One region of the Lysinibacillus sp. FSL K6-0232 genome, then DNA from elsewhere that is predicted to be linked to it. Evidence: riboswitches for the same ligand, from Rfam matches in the RefSeq annotation. Region 1 holds a riboswitch; each other region holds the start of a gene.
What was found. Region 1 has a riboswitch for thiamine pyrophosphate ahead of thiM (hydroxyethylthiazole kinase). Riboswitches for the same ligand answer to the same signal wherever they lie in the genome.
Positions count from the first base shown of each region.

Region 2: it holds a riboswitch for thiamine pyrophosphate, as region 1 does, so the genes downstream of both, thiT (energy-coupled thiamine transporter ThiT) here and thiM (hydroxyethylthiazole kinase) in region 1, are expected to answer to the same signal.
Region 3: it holds a riboswitch for thiamine pyrophosphate, as region 1 does, so the genes downstream of both, thiC (phosphomethylpyrimidine synthase ThiC) here and thiM (hydroxyethylthiazole kinase) in region 1, are expected to answer to the same signal.

Region 1 covers NZ_JBBOYW010000001.1:2,869,578-2,876,414, reverse strand. Annotated here, with positions in the region: gene MHB42_RS14020 (cysteine desulfurase family protein) at 1-85, shown strand, start outside; gene thiI (tRNA uracil 4-sulfurtransferase ThiI) at 82-1,293, shown strand; gene MHB42_RS14010 (alpha/beta-type small acid-soluble spore protein) at 1,443-1,661, shown strand; gene thiE (thiamine phosphate synthase) at 1,732-2,379, opposite strand; gene thiD (bifunctional hydroxymethylpyrimidine kinase/phosphomethylpyrimidine kinase) at 2,369-3,193, opposite strand; gene thiM (hydroxyethylthiazole kinase) at 3,193-3,948, opposite strand; TPP riboswitch at 4,038-4,136, opposite strand; gene mbcS (acyl-CoA synthetase MbcS) at 4,320-5,921, shown strand; gene sppA (signal peptide peptidase SppA) at 6,115-6,837, shown strand, end outside.
Region 2 covers NZ_JBBOYW010000001.1:3,380,812-3,387,648, forward strand. Annotated here, with positions in the region: gene MHB42_RS16645 (polyphosphate kinase 2 family protein) at 1-187, opposite strand, end outside; gene MHB42_RS16650 (hypothetical protein) at 379-1,092, shown strand; gene map (type I methionyl aminopeptidase) at 1,121-1,876, opposite strand; partial or broken gene MHB42_RS16660 (DUF3169 family protein) at 2,013-2,249, opposite strand; gene MHB42_RS16665 (hypothetical protein) at 2,277-2,462, opposite strand; gene MHB42_RS16670 (hypothetical protein) at 2,444-2,698, opposite strand; gene MHB42_RS16675 (helix-turn-helix transcriptional regulator) at 2,695-2,898, opposite strand; gene MHB42_RS16680 (hypothetical protein) at 3,040-3,471, opposite strand; gene MHB42_RS16685 (hypothetical protein) at 3,548-3,850, opposite strand; gene thiT (energy-coupled thiamine transporter ThiT) at 3,910-4,464, opposite strand; TPP riboswitch at 4,599-4,706, opposite strand; gene MHB42_RS16695 (DUF4870 domain-containing protein) at 4,834-5,154, shown strand; gene MHB42_RS16700 (SMC family ATPase) at 5,373-6,837, opposite strand, start outside.
Region 3 covers NZ_JBBOYW010000001.1:274,536-281,372, forward strand. Annotated here, with positions in the region: gene MHB42_RS01295 (methyl-accepting chemotaxis protein) at 1-377, shown strand, start outside; gene MHB42_RS01300 (AEC family transporter) at 534-1,463, shown strand; TPP riboswitch at 1,526-1,640, shown strand; gene thiC (phosphomethylpyrimidine synthase ThiC) at 1,786-3,564, shown strand; gene MHB42_RS01310 (catalase) at 3,686-5,191, opposite strand; gene MHB42_RS01315 (helix-turn-helix transcriptional regulator) at 5,650-6,837, opposite strand, start outside.

The DNA.
Region 1 (6,837 bases):
ATATAACACAGCCGAGGATATTGAAAAGTTACAACAAGTATTAGCGGAAGTAATGATGGAACTTAAAGGAGAACAAAGCAAATGATTTGGAAAGAAATTTTAATTCGATATGGCGAGCTTTCTACAAAAGGGCGCAATAAAATGGACTTTATTCGCCGCTTGCGTGAGAATATTCGTCATGCCTTTGTAGATTTAGGACATCTACATATTCGTACAGAGCGCGATCGTATGTTTATTGCGATTGACAACGAAAGACAGATGCAAACGTTAATTGAAGGGCTACCGAAAATTTTTGGTATTCAATCCTTTAGCCCTGTAGCGGCATGTGAAAAAGATATAGCAACCATGAAGCAGCTTGCTGTTACAATTATGGATAGCTTTAAAGAGGGGCAACATACATTTAAAGTAGAAGTAAAACGTACAGATAAAACATTTCCTTTAGAGTCACATGCTATTCAACGCGAGATTGGTGGTTATGTGTTACCACATTTTAAAAATTTATCTGTGCAAGTAAAGCAGCCCGATATTGAATTACGTGTTGAAGTGCGCCATGATGCCATATATATGATGGCACAAGTAATCGCTGGTGCAGGTGGAATGCCAGTAGGATCAAATGGGAAGTCTTTATTAATGCTATCAGGAGGCATTGATAGCCCTGTTGCAGGTTATTTAATGATGAAACGTGGTGTACGTCTAGAAGCTATTCATTTCTTTAGTCCACCATATACAAGTCAAAATTCACTGGAAAAGGTAAAGGTACTTGCGAATGAATTAACGAAATTTGGTGCAAGCATTCGTCTACATGTTATTCCGTTTACAGAAATTCAAGTTTTAATAAAGGAAAAAGTACCTTCAAATGTATCGATGACAACAACGCGTCGTATGATGTTAAAAGTAGCCGATCAAGTACGTGAAGAAATCGGTGCTCTTGCCATTGTTACAGGTGAAAGTCTTGGACAAGTTGCCAGTCAAACGCTCGAAAGCTTAACGGCTATTAATGCTGTCACGAATACACCGATTTTACGTCCACTAATTTCAACTGATAAATTAGAAATTATTGATATTGCAGAAAAAATCGGCACATACGAAACATCTATTCAGCCATTTGAGGATTGCTGTACAATCTTTACACCAGCAAGTCCAAAAACAAAGCCAAAGCTTGAAAAAGTAGAGCATTATGAAAGCTTCTCGGATTTTGATGAACTGATTGCACGAGCTGTGCAAAATCGCGAGGTCTATATTTTCCCTAAAAAAGATGAGCCACAACAAGATAAGTTTGCTGAGCTTTTATAAGCAAAGGTTTTCACGCCGCTTCCAATACCTATTTGGAGGCGGCTTTTTGTATTGTTTGCTGTATCCCAATAGAGGCACAATTTACCTCTAAAATTTTTGTATTAAAAATCTAATATCGCACATTCTATATTCACAAGGAGGTGAGAAACATGACTACAAACAACAACCGTAATTCAAACAAGCTTGCAGTACCTGGTGTACAACAAGCACTTGATCAAATGAAATACGAAATTGCACAAGAATTTGGTGTTCAATTAGGAGCTGAAGCTTCAGCTCGTGCTAACGGTTCCGTTGGCGGTGAAATCACTAAACGTCTTGTACAAATGGCAGAATCTCAATTAAAAGGTATGCCAAACAACAACCAATAATTGCAGCATAAGCAATTATTAAACGTAAAACCAGTGACCGTAACAGGCACTGGTTTTAGTTTGTTTATATTTATCCTTTTTTATGCTCTGCAAACAACGACCTGAACATAGTTACTGTATGGGCAATATCTTTACTATCACAAATAGCAGAAATAACAGCAACACCGTCTGCGCCTGCTTGTAAAACTGCTGGTGCATTGGCACAATTAATGCCTCCAATGGCAACAATGGGAAGTTCACGGTTTTCACTGCGTACGCTTTGCAAAAATGCTGTGCCACTTGGTGGGTTGGCATCGCTCTTTGATGTTGTAGCAAAAATTGGACCAATCCCTACATAATCTGCCCCGTATTGCTGTGCAATTTGCAATTCGTCTTGAGAATGAACGGACACACCAAGAATCATTTTGCCAATTTTTTCTCGAATTTTACATACAGGAAAATCCTTCTGACCAATATGAATACCATCTGCTCCAAGCTTTATCGCAAGTTCTACATCATCATTGATAATAAATGGGACACGATATTGCTGACACAGCTGCTGACAATGGCGTGCAAAGTCTTCATAGGCTGGTCCTGTTAATGCATTGTGCCCCTTCTCGCGTAGCTGAAACATGGTAATTCCGTGCTGTAAGGCTTGTTCTAGAACAATGAGTGGTTCTTGAAGTCTGCTATTACCTGTACCCATTATAAAATAGAGCGCTAAATCTTCACGCTTCATAAATAGTCACCTCACAACAATTTTTGCTGTCTTGATAGGCAAAATGATTTGTCGGTCCATGTCCATGACCTAGTGCTAAATCATGTGTAATGGCTAGCTGAATAAATTTTTTCGCTTCGATGATTGCTTCTTTAATCGACAGACCACGTCCTATAAAAGCCGTTAATGCTGCGGAAAATGTACAACCAGTGCCATGTGTATTGTTAGTTGCAATACGAGGTGTTTGCATTGAAAAAGCTTGCCCATCGTTGAAAAATACATAGTCAATGGCATCCGTTGTATCTGCTAAATGACCACCTTTGATAATGACACAATGTACACCTGTTGCCAATAGATGGTCAGCGGCTTCTTTTATATCATCGATTGTGTTGATTGTTTTGCCTGTTAATGTTTCAGCCTCTGGAATATTTGGTGTTACAATGGTTGCGATTGGCAGTAAATAATGGCTAAGTGCCTCAATTGCTTCTTGCTGTAATAAACTTTCGCCACCTTTGGCAATCATAACAGGGTCAATAATAAGTGGAATGTTTGTATTAGCAAATGTATGTGCCACTGTTTGAATAATAGCTGGAGAAAATAGCATACCTGTTTTTACAGCACTTATTGAAAAATCCTCAAGCAATGCCTGTAGTTGTTGTTCTACAAAAGCCGCCTCAATTGGCAAAACACCTGAAACACCAAGTGTATTTTGAGCTGTTAAAGCTGTAATAACAGTCGTTCCAAACACTTTTAATTCTTGGAAGGTTTTTAAATCAGCTTGTATACCAGCGCCGCCACTGCTATCAGACCCAGCAATCGTTGTAACAATTTGCATTATTGCTCACCATCCTTTGATAGACGATTTAGTTCATTTAACACAGCAATTTGAAAATCACCAATATATTGTGCAGCAGCGGCAGCTTGCTCAGCAATTTGTTTATAAAGCTTTAGTACCTCAGCTAATTGCTGGTAGGGCTGCTGACCAGCTACATAAGCAGCACAGCAAATCGCACTTAAGAGGCAGCCTGTTCCAGTAACATCTGTCATTTGCACATTGCCGCCCGCAATCCATTGCTGTTGAGTGCCATCCGTAATAAAGTCCTTTTCTCCTGTAACAATGACGATACATTGATAAAGCCGTGCGATTTTTCTTGCCTCATCCTCTATAGCAATGGAGCCAGTTCCACTATCTACGCCCTTTTGCTGCCAATCTATATTCGCAATGGCGGCAAGCTCGCCAATATTGCACCGAATAGCTGCAAATTGAATTTCTTTTAATAGTTGCTGTGTAGCTTGCTTGCGATAAGCTGTTGCGCCAGCGCCAACAGGGTCTAATAGAACAGGGATACCAAGTGCGTTTGCTCTTTTACCAGCCAATAGCATGGATGTTTTAGCTGTATCATTTAGTGTTCCAATATTAATCAATAGGCCTGAGGAAATTGCCACCATTTCCTCCACCTCCTCATTGCCATCAGCCATTACAGGTGAGGCACCAATTGCTAAGAGTCCATTTGCTTGGAAATTCGCTACGACATAATTTGTAATACAATGAATTAATGGATTTTTTTTACGGATTGTTTCAATAATCATTATAAGTCCTCCTTTGTTGGATGGACGTAAGCATGCAAAAAGGCTCTTTTTTGTGTAAAAATACACGTAAAAGAGCCTGTCATCAGTAAAGATAGATGTAAATTGCTCCCTACGCCAGTATTAACTAACAGGTTCAAAGGGTCAGGTTTTACCTTCTCAACTCATCATGAGTCCCCCTGCAATCTTATTTTTAGTTGACCAAAATGTACCATATTTTTTTAGCTTATTCAATAGAGAATTCATATGAATATGACTGATACCATATACCGAAATATGATAGTTGTCATGACTTTTGGCAAATTGGGCGCAAAGCATTGAAAATCATAAAAAGGGAGCTTTATAATGTGTCATAACAAAAGGGGGCATTTGCCGTGAACAGACAAGATTTAATTGCACCAGAATGGTATAACATCACAGAGGAAATTGAAAAATATGCACAGGATACAACAAAGAATGCATTAATTATTTGTGACGAACATCAAAATGTTCAATGGATTACATACACACATTTATTTGAAAAGGCAAATCAGGCAGCACATGTCTTTACAAAAGAGGGCTTAGCAAAAGGTGATGTAGTACTTGTAATGGTGCCGCGCTCTGTAGAAGCCTATATTGTTTATATCGCTGCTCTAAAAGCGGGTTTAACCATTATACCAAGCTCAGAAATGTTAAGAACAAAGGATATTGAATATCGCATTGAACATGCAGAGGCAAAAGCCGTTATTGCGTATGAGCCTTATATTGAGCAATTCGACAAGGTAGAAAATTTACAAGGTATGCAGCAATTTGTTATTGGGCATGCACATAAGCCATGGCAGCCATTACTAGAAAAAATGCAGCAGCAACCAACAACTTACATAAATGCTACTCCAACCAAAAGCACAGATATTGCATTTTTAGCTTATACAAGCGGTACAACAGGTAATCCAAAAGCTGCGGTGCATAGTCATAGCTGGGGCTATGCACATTTACGCACAACAGCACCCCATTGGTTAGGTGTCCAAGAAAATGATATTGTTTGGGCTACAGCAGCACCTGGTTGGCAAAAATGGATATGGAGTCCATTCCTCGCTACACTAGGAAGCGGTGCAACAGCATTTGTTTATAAAGGGAAGTTTGATGCAGCTACTTACCTAACATTGCTTGAAAAATTCAATATTAATGTTCTATGTTGCACACCAACGGAATATCGTTTTATGGCAGCACTTAATCATTTACAGCACTATAATTTAAGTGCTATTCGTCAGGCTGTGTCAGCAGGTGAGCCTTTAAATAGTGAGGTGATTAAAGTATTTTCAGACGTTTGTCACGTGCAAGTACGTGATGGCTATGGTCAAACCGAAAATACATTGCTGGTCGGTACAATGGTGGGCATGGAAGCAAGAGCTGGTTCAATGGGAAAACCAACACCCGGCAATACAGTAGACATTATTAATGATGAGGGTCAGCCTGTTGCAGTTGGGGAAGTGGGAGATATAGCTGTTCACCAAGAAACACCTGCACTCTTTAAAAAATATTTAAAAGACCCTGAACGTACACAATTACAATTCCGTGGTGAGTGGTATATTACAGGAGATCGTGCCTACAAAGATAAGGATGGGTATTTTTGGTTTGAAGGACGCGGGGATGATGTGATTATTTCATCAGGCTATACAATTGGACCATTTGAAGTAGAGGATGCCTTAATAAAGCATCCAGCTGTCAAAGAAGCTGCTGTTATAGCAAGCCCTGACAAGGTTCGAGGAAATATTGTTAAGGCATTTATTGTGCTTCATCATGGTGAAATCGGTGATCAGCAGCTTATACAAACATTACAGCAGCATGTAAAAGCATTAACAGCACCATATAAATATCCACGTGCTATTGAGTTTGTAGAGGAGCTACCAAAAACCTCTTCTGGGAAGATTCGTCGTGTCGAATTACGACAGCAAGAAGCGAAGCAGCTCACATCTTCATTATTTTCTGGGAAATAATATCGAAAATCAAAGTTCATGTAAGAGAATGGACTTTGATTTTTTTTAGGTTTTTGGTAAGGTATTATGAGGAAATAAATAGCATCAGTTTTATTGTTGGTTAGGCAGATGAGTCAATCACTTGCATATTATTTCAAAAAAATGAAACGAATATGGTAATTATTCGTATTACATGTTGAGGAGGCGGAAAGACATGAATGTAAAAAGATGGGTTGCTTTAGTAGTGGCAGGTGTTCTTTTATTGTTTTCATTAGGTGTTAACACTATTTTTGCGCTATTTAAGTCAGACTTCTTAGGGAATTTTGATAGCCTAATGGCAGGAAATAGCTTAGATGTTTATGAAAATGTTATTGAGGGTGATAATTTTGATAAACGCATTGCTTATTTAAAGGTGGATGGTACGATTCAAGATATTGGTTCAAGCACACTTTGGCAGCCAGTGGCATATGACCATCAATTTTTCTTAGAGCAATTGGATAATATTTTATATGATGAGTCTATTCAAGGTGTTGTATTAAGTGTTAACTCACCAGGTGGTGGCGTGAAAGAATCAGCAGAAATTTATAAAAAACTTGTTAAGATTAAAGAGGAACGACAAATTCCAATTTATGTATCAATGGATTCGATGGCTGCATCTGGCGGTTATTATATTGCAGCACCAGCAGATAAAATATTTGCACATCGCGATACAATTACAGGCTCTATTGGTGTTATTATGCAATCTATTAATTATCAGGCATTAGCTGAAAAAGTAGGCGTAAAATTCGAAACGTTTAAATCAGGTGCACACAAGGATATGCTAAGTCCGATGCGTGAAGTAACAGAGGAAGAGCGTGCGATGATGCAAGATATGATTAATGAAACATATGAGGAATTTGTAGATATTGTTGAGCAAGGACGTAATATGTCTGAGGCA
Region 2 (6,837 bases), 510 kb from region 1:
AGCGTTTAATAGCGCCTCCTTTGCCGGCTGCATCTAAGCCTTCAAATACTAGAATTAAACCAATTTTATTTTTTAATAAAAATTGTTGTGCATTCAGCATTTCATATTGTAAAACCTTTAATTTCTTTTTATACATCTTTTTGTCTAGCTCAATTGATAAATCAAGATTTTTCAAGTTTTTTGCCATGTCAGCTTCCACTCCTTTTATTTGGATAATTTTATTGTACTAAAGAAATATATGGATGCCTATCAACATGTGAAATATAAAGAAAACAACACAATACATCGTTGGAAATTTCCGCTATAATAGAAAAAGTGACAGTAGCTATACATATTTGTCTTTTCCCTATACAATCTAACACGAAGGGAGAGGAAAGCATGCCTCAGTTTATATTGATGACAATGTCCTATATTGTGTCACTTATCCTAACCTTTTCATCCTTTTTTATGCATATAAACGGTCAATCTTCACTCGAAATTGCTAATCGCTTTTCTGTTGTATTTGCACCTATTAATATAAGTTATGTAATATGGATCGTTATTTACGTATTCCTTGGTTATTGGTTAGCTATGAACATTAAAAAGACATCTATGAAGCAAACTGCGCTCTTTAGCTGCATAAATATATTGCAAGCATTAACGATATATGTATGGCATCATGAGCTATTTATTGTTTCTCTTGGTATTACATTATTATTAGTGTTGTATTTATTTATGCTTTACAGTACGTATCCTCTGTACGATCAATCGCCATCTGGTCGACTGCCTTTTGCCTTTTATTTCGCATGGGCAACATTTACACTTATCACAAATATTAGTTTTACATTAACAGCTTATGGCTGGAACGGCTTTGGTCTTAGCATCCCTCTTTGGGCAGTAATATTATTGACATTGGGAGGAGCTATTGCACTACATATCCGCTTCCATCACTTTGATAGAGTATATCCAAGTGTTTTTATTTGGGCTTATATAGGAATCGCCTTACATAATGGTTTTGATGAGTTACTTGTCACAACAGCTGCGCTATTTTTATGTGGCGTCCTCTTTGTCGGTATTTTATTTATGAAAAAAAATCCTGCCCACCAAAAATAATTGGTTAGCAGGATTTTTTGTATTTCTATTATTCCTCATCTAATGAAGTTAAAATAATTGGTTTGTCTTTTGTTACAATGATGGAATGTTCAATTTGAGCAACAAGTGATTTATCAGGTGTTACAAATGTCCAGCCATCGCCAGCTTCTACAACATGCTCTGCCTTTGCGGAAATAAACGGCTCCACCGCAAGCACCATGCCTTCCTTCATAATGGTAGAATCCCATGCATCATAATAGTTTAAAATATGATTTGGCTCATCATGTAAAGATTGCCCTAAGCCATGACCTGTTAAATTCATAATAACCGTTAAGCCATTAGCATTTGCCTCACGCTCAACTGCTTTCCCAATTTGATTTAATTTGGAGCCAGCTTTTACCTTTGTCATTGCTCGATCAAAAGCACTTTTGGCAACGCGACATAGCTTTTCTTTATCCTCGTAGCCTTCACCTACTACAAATGAAATACCAGTATCCGCAAAGTAACCGTTTAAAGAGCCAGATACATCAATATTCACAATATCCCCTTCTTTAATAACACGTTTCCCTGGAATACCGTGTGCCACTTCCTCATTAACGCTAATACAAGTATAGCCTGGGAAATCATATTCTCCCTTTGGCCCAGAAATAGCGCCAGCCTCTGCAAACATACGACCTGCCATTTCATCTAGCTCAAGCGTTGTGACACCTGGTTTTGTAGCTGCCTTCATCGCCTCGCGAATCTCAGCACAGATACGGCCAATTTTTTTAAAAGCTTCAAGCTCCTCTTGTGTTTTTACAATCATCTTTAACGATCCTTTCCTGTTAAATGTCTACCCTTAACTATAACATAACTTCCCAAGCATAGAACTCAAAACGCTTGAAATATTGTATGCTTGGCACAATGTGCAAATAAGGGCATATACATCACTTTCAGTAGGTCTATTTATTACGAATCGTTAGCATATATTGTGTATTCGTAATAACTAATATAAAGACAATCAGGAAAATAGCCATTAGCTGAGATACACCTGAAATCACAGAATATGCAATTAGGAAAAGTATAGCTAGTAGCAATAGCACATTTAAGCTACGAAAAGAGCCGTACAAGCCGTTAAGTATAATATGATGTCCACCTTCATCACTAATTGTCATTATACTTTTAGCATAGTCTTTATCATTGAGAGACGACCAATTACGCTCTGGCTAAACCACTTTCGCTAGCTCTAAAAAAATCATATCCAGTATAAAACTAAGTAATACACATCCTATGCCAATAAAAATAAAAATCGTTGGTACATCTGTTAAACTAGCAATTGCTAACATCAAAATAGAAAAATAAATAGCTATATTTGACGCAAGCATGATGTCCCCTAAACGTCTATATTGCAACAGCTCGAACTCATCCTATTCATCACCAACCATATTTTCCCATAATATACTTTTATCCTGTTATATCCAATCAAGCTTATAATCATCAATAAAATGGAAATAACCGTAAAAATGACTGTTAACTCAAGTTTCATTGATGGAATATTTATATCAAACGCTAGTCGTCCAAGCAATAAATACACTACTGTAAAGCCGACTAATACACTAATCAACATTCCGCCTATATGTTTTTTCATAGTTCACCCTCCTCAAAAAAGAAAATATTTTCAATAGGCTCCTTAAATATTTTTGCAATACGTATAGCGATTAATAATGATGGAATAAGTTCTTCTCTCTCAATTAAACTAATTGTTTGGCGCGAAACCTGTGCCAATTTTGCTAACTCTGTTTGATTCAAGCCATCACGTGCCCGAAGCTCCTTTAATCGAGTTCTCATTCGTCCACCACCTAGCTATTGTTCATCATTTTGACAATTATATTTTACAAAATGATTTATTTATTAGTCAAAATGCAATTTATTTTATTCAAAAAAAGCATGTATGCCTATTGTTGGCTACATGCTTTAGTTTAATTTTATTTACCATGTCTTAATAGCTACTGTACTAGTATATGCCTGATTGTTAAATGTAACTTTCGTAGTTGCTGTCTTTTCTAACAATATAACAGAGGTACGGACTTTCTCCACGGCAAAGCAATCCAAAGGTTCATTCTTTTCCTGTTTATAGTCCAGATTTATTTGCATAACTTTATTAGATTGCGTAATCGTTGTAATATCTAATTGGCAGCCTGCCTCAACATATTTAAAAAAATAAACATCATTGATGGCAAAATCAACGGTTGGTAGATCATCCTGTACCTGGAAATATGCCCATAGATTTTGCATTTCCTCCATTGTAGAAGCCTTATAGCTTAACCAGTTATTCTGATGATCCTTAGGTCCTGTATTCACTGAGAGTAATGTTGTAAAGGCTATTTGTTCCTGAGGCGGCTCTTTTGCGCTACAACCCATTAATAGTGCAAGTATCAAAAAAGGTAGCTATATGCTCTCATAAAATCACTCCTAATCTGTATACTACTCTTGAATTTCAATTAACTTTAACATTACTACTCGATTTATGCAAAGATATTCCGTAATATGGTTGTACATCCTGATATTTAGTAACCCATCCTCCAATAATGGCATTACCAATAATACGGTTACCTGTAACAACACCAGCAAAATTAACATTAGTATTAAGACCATCTAATACATAAACAGCACCACCACTGTCACCTCCTAAGGAGAAATTATCACCTTTAACATATGCTAACTTATACGATATATTATCACCAAAATTTTTATTAGTTGTATTAGCATATAGGACTTCACCACATGTAACATGTGTCAACCTTTAACACACTGATCGTATAGTAACGACCTTTGTATAAAATAACTTTTTTTGAGAAATTAATATTGTATCAATTGTGGTCTTGCTGTAAATACTAATACACTGACAATTGCTGTTAAAATGGTTGCAGGCAGCATGTACGTACCATTATAAATAATGGCATAAAGCCATGCATTTTGATCGCCCGCATATTCTGCAAAAAATACTGCACCTGCACAAGTATGTGCTACATAGCGTAAAAAGCCAGCAAACACAGTGCCTATTATAATATAACGTACCATTTTTGCCTTATCATTATGTTTAGCAGCCTCTAATAATGGCTGACGTACAATTGCTGCTAGTCCAACAACTGTAAAGGCAACACCATAATCCAATAGTCCCTGAAGCCAATGTACAATATAAGCACCAAACATTGTTTGGATAACACCTACAAGTAAACCAGTTGTAAGCCCAGCGGTTAATCCCCAACGAAATGCCATTAGTACAATGGGAACCATCACAAGACTAACAGAGCCGCCTTGTGCCCATACTTTAAAGGAGATTTGATCGAGTACAAGACCAATCGCAGCAAATATTGCAATCTCCGTAAGCATTAGTAATCTTTTTTTGTCCATAGATATTCTCTCCTTTGTTCCGATGTAGGATACAAGAGCAGGAATAGAAATGCACGCGTGTATCTGCTACTGACATTTTTTCATTTAAAAAAATGAAAAAACGATGTCAGGACAGAGCCTCACATCGTACGAGTGTTGGTTTCTATCCACATCCCTACGCAAGCGTTAACTTACAGGTTCAAAGAGTCAAGGCATTACGTGCCCATTCTCAGCTGACATCATCAGCTCCCCTTGTGGTCATTACATCTGAAATTTTTTGAACATCTCCATTGTAAGCAAATACAGCTAGGATAACAACCTCTTTCACTTATAATTTTTTTGAAACTTTGCTGTTTTTGATGCGTAAATATTAAAAAAGGAGGTACAACTATGGAGAACCCTAAAATTTTATCTGCCTTTAGCTATCTCAGTATTTTCTTTGCCCCTTTTATCGTGCCATTAATTGTTTATTTTGTTGTAAAAGATAGCGATGTCAAAAGACATTCTATTCGTGCCCTTGTTTCACATTTAATTCCTTTTGTTTTTGGCATTTTATTTATGATTGTCTTTATTTTTTCTACATTTAGTTTGGACTCAACATCTGGCAATACATTTCTTATCGTCTGGATTGTATCGTTCGCTCTTTATGCCATCGTATCACTTGGCATTGTAGTTTGGAATATTATTCAGGCAATTCGTGTTGCTCGTTAATGTTTTAAACGTAACACAAACAGGTAGTAGTAAATGTAAAAGGAGCTGTTTTTTAAATGAAAGTATCGAACGTTGTGAAAACTGCTGTAAAGTTAGCGCCTATTATCATACCTATTGTAAAAAAGGTCATGGCCTCAAAGAAAGGAACAACTCCTAAAGCGCCTCCACGTACGAAATAAAGGAGCGGCTCAATATTATTTGAGCCACTCCCTTTCATCTTACTTCACTTCAAAATATGTTTGACTATAGCCATTCAATGTTTTTTCCACATGTAATACGGCTGGCATTGCCGTTTTTAATTCGGGAACATGCGAAATAACACCGATCATCCGCCCTGAATTCTGTAAATCAATTAATGTATCAATCGCTTTATTTAATGACTCCTCATCAAGTGAGCCAAAGCCCTCATCAATAAACATCGTTTCAATATGAACATTGCCTTGGAAGCTTTGAATCACATCAGCCATCCCTAAAGCAAGGCTTAAGGAGGCATTAAACTTCTCCCCACCTGATAATGTTTTAACATCTCGAAGCTGGTCTGTATAAGCATCATAAACATCTAGACCAAGACCGCTTTGCTTCGCATGCTTTTCAAGTCTATCTGAGCGCCTTAGCTCAAATTGACCATTCGATAAATGATAAAGGCGCATATTTGCAGCTTCTGTAATTTTATCTAAATAATTAATTTGAATATAACGCTCAAAGGATAGCTTTTTCGAGTTTTGTCCATTTAATAGCCCATAAAGCTCCTTTATTCGACCTGCCTCTTGTTCCAGTGAACGAAGCTCCTTTGCTGTTTCCTCTACTTTCTCTATAAAGGCTTGGCATGCTTGTGCAACATCATTTAACTGCTGTAAGCGTTTAAAGGCTTCCTCATAAATAATACGCAGATTTTCTAGCTTTGCTTCCATAGCTGCTAAATCCTGCTGCTCTTTTCCTTGAAGATGTTTAGCACCTTCCGCAATCTGAATTTTTAAGGTATGAACTTGTAACGTATAATCACTACATGCCTTGCGAAGTGCCTCTAGCTCCATACTGCTTCTTTTAGCAGCTTGGTAATCCTTATCATCTACAAAGCCCGCATCCTTTATGCTAACTGCCAATTGCTCCTGCTTCGTCGTTATTTTTTGCTTTACTTCCTCAATAGCTTGCCATGCCATTTCTACAGCCATATTTGCGTTACTTCTTGCTTGCTGTGCTGTCTGTAAATATTGCTGACTCTCCTGCCATTGTTGTTGAAGTTGAATTTTTTCCTGGCTAATATCCGTCAGCGCTTGCTTCAATCGCTGTAATGTTGGTAAATCTGCTGGGATTTGCTTGCGTTGCTCCTCTACAACTGCCTGTAGCTTTGTCCATTTTTGCATCTGCTCTGTTAAATATTGCTCTAATTCTACTTGCTTATGCTGTAGCTGTTCAATTTTAGGACGTTGATTTTTCAGCTCTAATCGCATATCTACTAGCTGGTGATTAACAATTTTTAACCTTGTAATCTCCTGCTCAGCTTGCTGTAAGGACGCCTCTATAGCTGCTTGCTCTTCTTGCTTAATAGCATGCGCTGTCAATTGCTGGTGCGCCTCTTGAAGTAGCTGCTGTGTAGAGGTAACCAGCGCTTTTTTCTCTACATATATACGCTCAGCTGAAGAAGCTTTTACTCTTAATGCTTCCACCTGTGCTAGGTCAACC
Region 3 (6,837 bases), 2.6 Mb from region 1:
AAAGTATACTGAATAATTCCCATCAGGCTGTTGCTGTAATTGCTTCGAATGCAGATTTAATGCAAGCCCAAAACGAATCCGTACAAAGCACACAGCTAGCCTTTAAAGATAATAGCGAGCTATCACAATCCATCGCTACTTCCATCAATGAACTAATGAATAAGCTTGCACATATGCTGGAACATAAAAACCAGGCAATTATGGCAATCCAAAGCATTTCAGCTATTTCGGAGGAAACTGCTGCCTCTGCTGAACAAGTAAGTGCTTCTGCAATGGATCAACAAGCAGAGCTACAAAAGGTAGCAGAGTCTATTGACAATATGAATCATATTTCTAAGGAGTTGCAAGAAGTCGTGAATCGATTTAAGCTTGCATAAGGGAAGGGGCTGCCTAATCAAAGGCAGTCTTTTTAGCCTTGCTGTAAAAGGGGAGCTGACGGATAGAATATGGAAAGAGGCGGATAGGTTGCTGAAAATGGCAGATAGAGGATTGAAAATGACGGATAGCCAGACAAAGGGGGAGGGAGCGTTTATATGACTTATCTTGGTATGATTTTTTTCCAAATTGTTGCACCTATTTTAGTGCTACTTGTAGTAGGTGCTATACTACAAAAGAAATTTCGCTTTAATTTAAAAGCATTATCACAACTTATTACATATTGCTTTATGCCTGCAGCTGTTTTTATTAATTTATATGAAACAAGTGTAGAGCTATCTGTGCTTGGAGAGGTTGCCCTATTTATTGTACTCTTTATAGGTAGTCAAATGCTGCTTAGTCACTTTTTAGCAAAGGGATTAGGCTTAGCCAAAACAGAAACAGCTGTTTTTAAAAATAGTGTTGTACTCATTAACTCTGGTAATTATGGTATTCCTGTTGCCCAGATGATTTTTGCAACACAGCCAATTGGTGTAGCGATTCAGGTGATTCTTGTTATTTTTCAAAATATGACAACTTATACATACGGGTTATATAATTTAATTTCCTCCACTAAATCAGGTCTTACAATTATTAAAGACTTTTTTAAAATGCCGATTATTCACGCACTTATTATTGGTGTCGCAATGAATTATTGGAATATTGGTATTCCACAGTTTATTAGAATTCCTATAGACCATGTAGCGGATGGCTTTATTGCGGTGGCGTTAATTACTTTAGGCGCACAGCTATCACAGCTTGAAATGAAATCAATGTTTAATAAAACGGTTTTTATTAGTTGCTTTACACGCTTAATTATTGGGCCAGCTATAGCATTAACAGTTATTTTTCTATTGGGCTTGGACGGAGTTGTTGCACAATCTTTACTAATTGCTAGTGCTTTTCCAACATCCCGTAACAGCTCTAGTTTAGCATTAGAATATGATGTGGAATCAGAAACCGCTGCACAAACCGTATTATTTTCAACGATTGTTAGCTGTATAACGGTAACAGTTGTTATTTATCTGGCAGAAATATTGTTTGCATAGCTAAAAGAAAAAATAAGCTTCCATCTCTAAGCAATATCTGCTACACTAGCATCAAACTAAATAGTATTAACTAGGGGAGTCTGATGAGTCAGGCTGAGAGGGAAACGCTTAGAGGTTTCTTGACCCTTTGGACCTGATCTGGCTCATACCAGCGTGGGAAAGTTAAGAAGCTATTGCATCATAGTATTATATGCAATCAATAGACCTTTACATTGACAGCCGGATCCAAATGATTATTTTGGATTCGGCTTTTATTTATTTTGTTGGGGTGAGCTAGATTCGGTCCTTGTATCACAATATATATAAGGGAGAGAATTAGCTTATGTCAGAAATTAGTGAAAAGAACATGATGATTATGTCAAGCTTTGAAGGAAGCAAGAAGGTATATGTAGAGGGGTCACGTCCAGATATTTTAGTGCCTATGCGTGAAATTGCATTAAGTCCGACAACTGGTAGCTTTGGGGATGAGGAGAATGCGCCAGTGCGAGTATATGATACGAGTGGGCCCTATACAGACCCAAATTATCAGGTAGATATTACAAAAGGGTTGCCAGCTTTACGACGTACATGGATACAAGGGCGTGAGGATGTTGAGGAATATGAGGGACGTACGATTAAACCAGAGGATAATGGTTTTCGCCATGCAGACGATCCACGCATGCAAGAAAACGTCTTCCCTAAATTGACAAGAAAGCCTTTACGTGCAAAAAGGGGGGGAAATGTTACACAGCTTCACTATGCACGACAAGGAATCATTACACCTGAAATGGAGTTTGTGGCGATACGTGAAAATATGGACCCAGAATTTATTCGTTCAGAGATTGCAGCAGGACGAGCTATTATGCCTTCTAATATTAATCATCCTGAGGCTGAGCCAATGATTATTGGGCGCAATTTTCATGTAAAGGTTAATGCAAACATTGGCAATTCTGCTGTATCATCCTCAATTGCAGAAGAGGTTGAAAAAATGACATGGGCAACACGCTGGGGTGCTGATACAATTATGGACCTATCGACTGGTAAGCATATTCACACAACACGAGAATGGATTATTCGAAATGCTGCTGTACCAGTTGGCACAGTACCAATTTATCAGGCGTTGGAAAAAGTAAACGGTGTGGCAGAGGATTTAACATGGGAAGTTTATCGTGATACGCTTATTGAACAAGCTGAACAGGGTGTTGATTACTTCACGATCCATGCAGGCGTGCTATTGCGCTACGTACCACTTACAGCAAGTCGTGTAACAGGCATTGTGTCACGCGGTGGTTCGATTATGGCGCAATGGTGTTTATATCATCATCAGGAAAATTTCCTTTACACACATTTTGAGGAAATCTGTGAAATTATGAAAGCCTATGATGTTGCTTTTTCATTAGGGGATGGTTTACGCCCAGGCTCCATAGCTGATGCCAACGATGAGGCACAATTTGCAGAGCTTGAAACATTAGGGGAATTAACGCAAATTGCTTGGCAGCATGATGTTCAGGTGATGGTAGAGGGGCCAGGTCATGTACCGATGCATCTGATTAAAGAAAATATGGATAAGCAATTAGCGGTTTGTAAGGAAGCCCCCTTCTATACATTAGGGCCACTAACAACAGATATTGCTCCTGGTTATGATCATATTACATCGGCTATTGGCGCAGCAATGATCGGTTGGTTTGGCACAGCGATGCTCTGCTATGTGACGCCGAAGGAACATCTTGGCTTACCGAATCGTGAGGATGTTCGAGTAGGGGTTATTACTTATAAAATCGCTGCACATGCGGCAGATTTAGCAAAAGGACACCCAGGTGCACAACAACGAGATGATGCGCTATCAAAAGCACGCTTTGAATTCCGCTGGCGAGATCAATTCAATTTATCATTAGACCCTGAGCGTGCAGTAGAATATCATGATGAAACCTTGCCAGCAGAGGGAGCAAAGACGGCACACTTTTGCTCGATGTGTGGACCTAAATTCTGTAGTATGCGAATTTCACAGGATATTCGTAACTATGCGAAAGAAAAGGAGCTAACGGCAACGGAGGCTATCCATCAAGGTATGAAGGAAAAGGCAGAAGAGTTTCAAAAAGCGGGCAGTCAGATTTATCAATAATGAAAGGGAGCTTGCGTCAACTTTGTTTGACACAAGCCTTTTTCATATAAAAAAGCTCCATGTGAATATATTATTCACATGGAGTAAAAGTTGGATTTGGATATCAATAATAAGTGGAATTTTAAACGTTTGTTGTTTGCTGAACATATGGATTTGTAAGGTCCATACCATCTAATGAAAGACCCATTGCTTTTGCAACACCTTCACCATATGCTGGGTCAGCTAAATAGCAGTGAAGAATATGACGGCGTTTAATAAATTCTTCAACAGAAGCCATATCATTCGCTGTATTTTCGAATAAACGTTGTTGCTCTTCAGCAGTCATTAAACGGAATAGCTTGCCTGGCTGCTCAAAGTAGTTATTATCATCTTCACGGAAATCATGAATACCTGCATGACCATCAATGCGTAATTCAGGTTCTTTATAGTCTAAGTTATGCTCCCATTCACCGTAGCTATTTGGCTCATAACCTAAAGTTGAACCAAGGTTGCCATCAAAACGCATAGCGCCATCACGATGGAATGTACGGAATGGACATTTTGGTGCGTTAACAGGTAGCATATAGTGATTTACACCAAGACGGTAGCGTTGTGCATCAGCATATGCAAAGATACGACCTTGTAGCATTTTATCTGGTGAGAAGCTAATACCAGGAATAATGTTAGATGGTGCAAATGCAGCTTGCTCTACCTCTGCAAAATAGTTGTCTGGGTTTTTATTTAACTCAAACTCCCCTACAGGAATTAATGGGAAGTCTTTTTTATACCAAACCTTTGTTAAATCGAATGGGTTATATGGTAATTCACGAGCTTGTTCCTCAGTCATTACCTGAATATACATTTTCCATTTAGGGAAATCACCTTTTTCGATAGCTTCATATAAATCACGTTGTGAAGACTCACGATCTTGACCAATGATTTCATTAGCCTCAGCACCTGTTAGGTTTTTAATGCCTTGCTCTGTACGGAAATGGAATTTCACCCATACACGCTCGTTATCAGCATTAATAAAGCTATACGTATGAGAGCCAAAACCATGCATATTGCGATAACCAGCTGGAATACCACGATCAGACATAACGATTGTTACTTGATGAAGAGCCTCTGGTAATGAAGTCCAGAAATCCCAGTTAGAATTAGCATTTTTCATGTTTGTACGTGGGTCGCGCTTTACCACGTGGTTTAAATCTGTAAAGTGTAGTGGGTCACGGAAGAAGAATACAGGTGTATTGTTTCCTACTAAGTCCCAGTTACCTTCCTCTGTATAGAATTTAAGTGCAAAGCCGCGAATATCACGCTCAGCATCTGCAGCACCACGTTCACCAGCAACTGTAGAGAAGCGAGCGAACATTTCTGTTTTCTTACCAATCTCTGAGAATATTTTTGCCTTTGTATACTTTGTAATATCATGCGTTACAGTGAATGTACCGAATGCGCCAGAACCTTTTGCGTGCATGCGACGCTCAGGAATTACTTCACGGTTGAAGTTCGCTAACTTTTCAACCAACCATACATCTTGAAGTAAAAGAGGGCCACGTGGACCTGCTGACATAGAGTCATGGTTACTTACTACTGGAGCACCACCTGCTGTTGTAAAGCGACGGCTGCGATCATTTGCGTTTGTCATATTAGTTTACCTCCTGAAAAAAATGTGAGTCAAACTCTTCGTATATAACTATAACAAATATAAACTAGAATTGCTAGTACATTATAATAATTATCGTTAAAGAATTTATATATTTAAAGATAAAGTATAATTATATGTAGAGAACAGAAGCTTTATACATACATAGGTAAAGTCAAAACAAGCAGCGGCAATGGACATTGTTTTAATTCCTATATATAGTTTCTACCTTATTTAAGGCATTTTTAAACATCCTACTAAAAAGATTTATCTTGGTTCAGCAAATTCTTTTTGTATCGAAAGTGAAGCGACAAATCTTTTTTGCGCGAAAGTGAAGTGTCAGATGCTTTATGTACCAAAAGCATTAGCGACAGGTACAATTACACTAGGACGTAATTGATAAGTATTGCAAAATGATATTGAAAATAGAATAGACTAATTGAAAATTATTGAAAGCGCTATTATTTCGTTTTACGATAGCGATTAGGTGTAATCCCAACGTGCTGTTTAAATATTTTAATAAAATAATTGGGGTCATCAAAGCCATTTAATTGGGCAATTTCACTAATCGCAAAATCTGTTTCGATAAGCATTTTTGTAGCATGCTGAATTCTTAGCTGTTGTAAATAACGCTTAAATGGTAAGCCCTGCTTCTTTGAAAAAATGGTACTTAAATAATTAGGACTAATGCCAAGCTGCTGTGCAACATATGGTAGAGATAGCGTACTATTTTTAAATTGCTGGTCAATAATCTCTAACGCAAGCTCAACATAGTCTGCTCTTTTTTCCATACGAGCTTCACGTGCCAATTCAATTAAGCTTTGAGTAAAGGCAATAATGCCATTAAGAATTGTATACAATATAGGATGCTCAATAATTAAATGAAAGAGCTGACGATAGTTTTGTTCCACAACTGCTTTTTCATGCAATTTATATTTCAGCATAAAGCGTCGAATTTGCGCCAAAACACTTGTAAGATGGATGCGTAGGTCATCCTGCTCATAATAGACGCCCTCATTCGCCAAACGATATAAAAATGCTTTTACAGCTCCGATATTGCTATCCTCTAAGCTGCTTATTAATAATTGCTGCTCCTCGGGCGTTAATAAAGGATCGAAAGGCTGTGCTTCAAATTGCTTGCTAGCATAAAAGATTTGCCCAAAGCCCTCGTAAAAGCTTTGATAGAGTGCACGTGTTGTTGAGATATACATATTTTTAATGGTTGTAGGTGTACCATCATAGATGCCTATATTTAAAGAGCTATTACTCATCACGTGCCACTCTTTCATTAATGTACGCATATCCTTTTCCACCATTTTGAGATTATTTGTTTGAAAAAGGCAGACAATTTTCTCTGATAATGGATAGCTTTTCATATAAAAATGAATCGGTGTTTGTTGCAGCCAATTATAGAGCCTAGAAAAGGTGTCGGCATGTTCAGGCTCAATCATTGTAAAGATAATATCGGTTTCGATAGCATTAGGCGTATGATCTAAAAATAATTGATAGTAAAAGCTTTCGTTTGTAGTTTCTTGAATGTGCTCCATAAACTGTGGTGTGCGAAGTGAGATAGCTGTAAGCTGCTGCTTTAATACCTCTAAATCAATAGGCTTTACAAAAAGATGCGCTACTTGTAACTCAATTGCCTT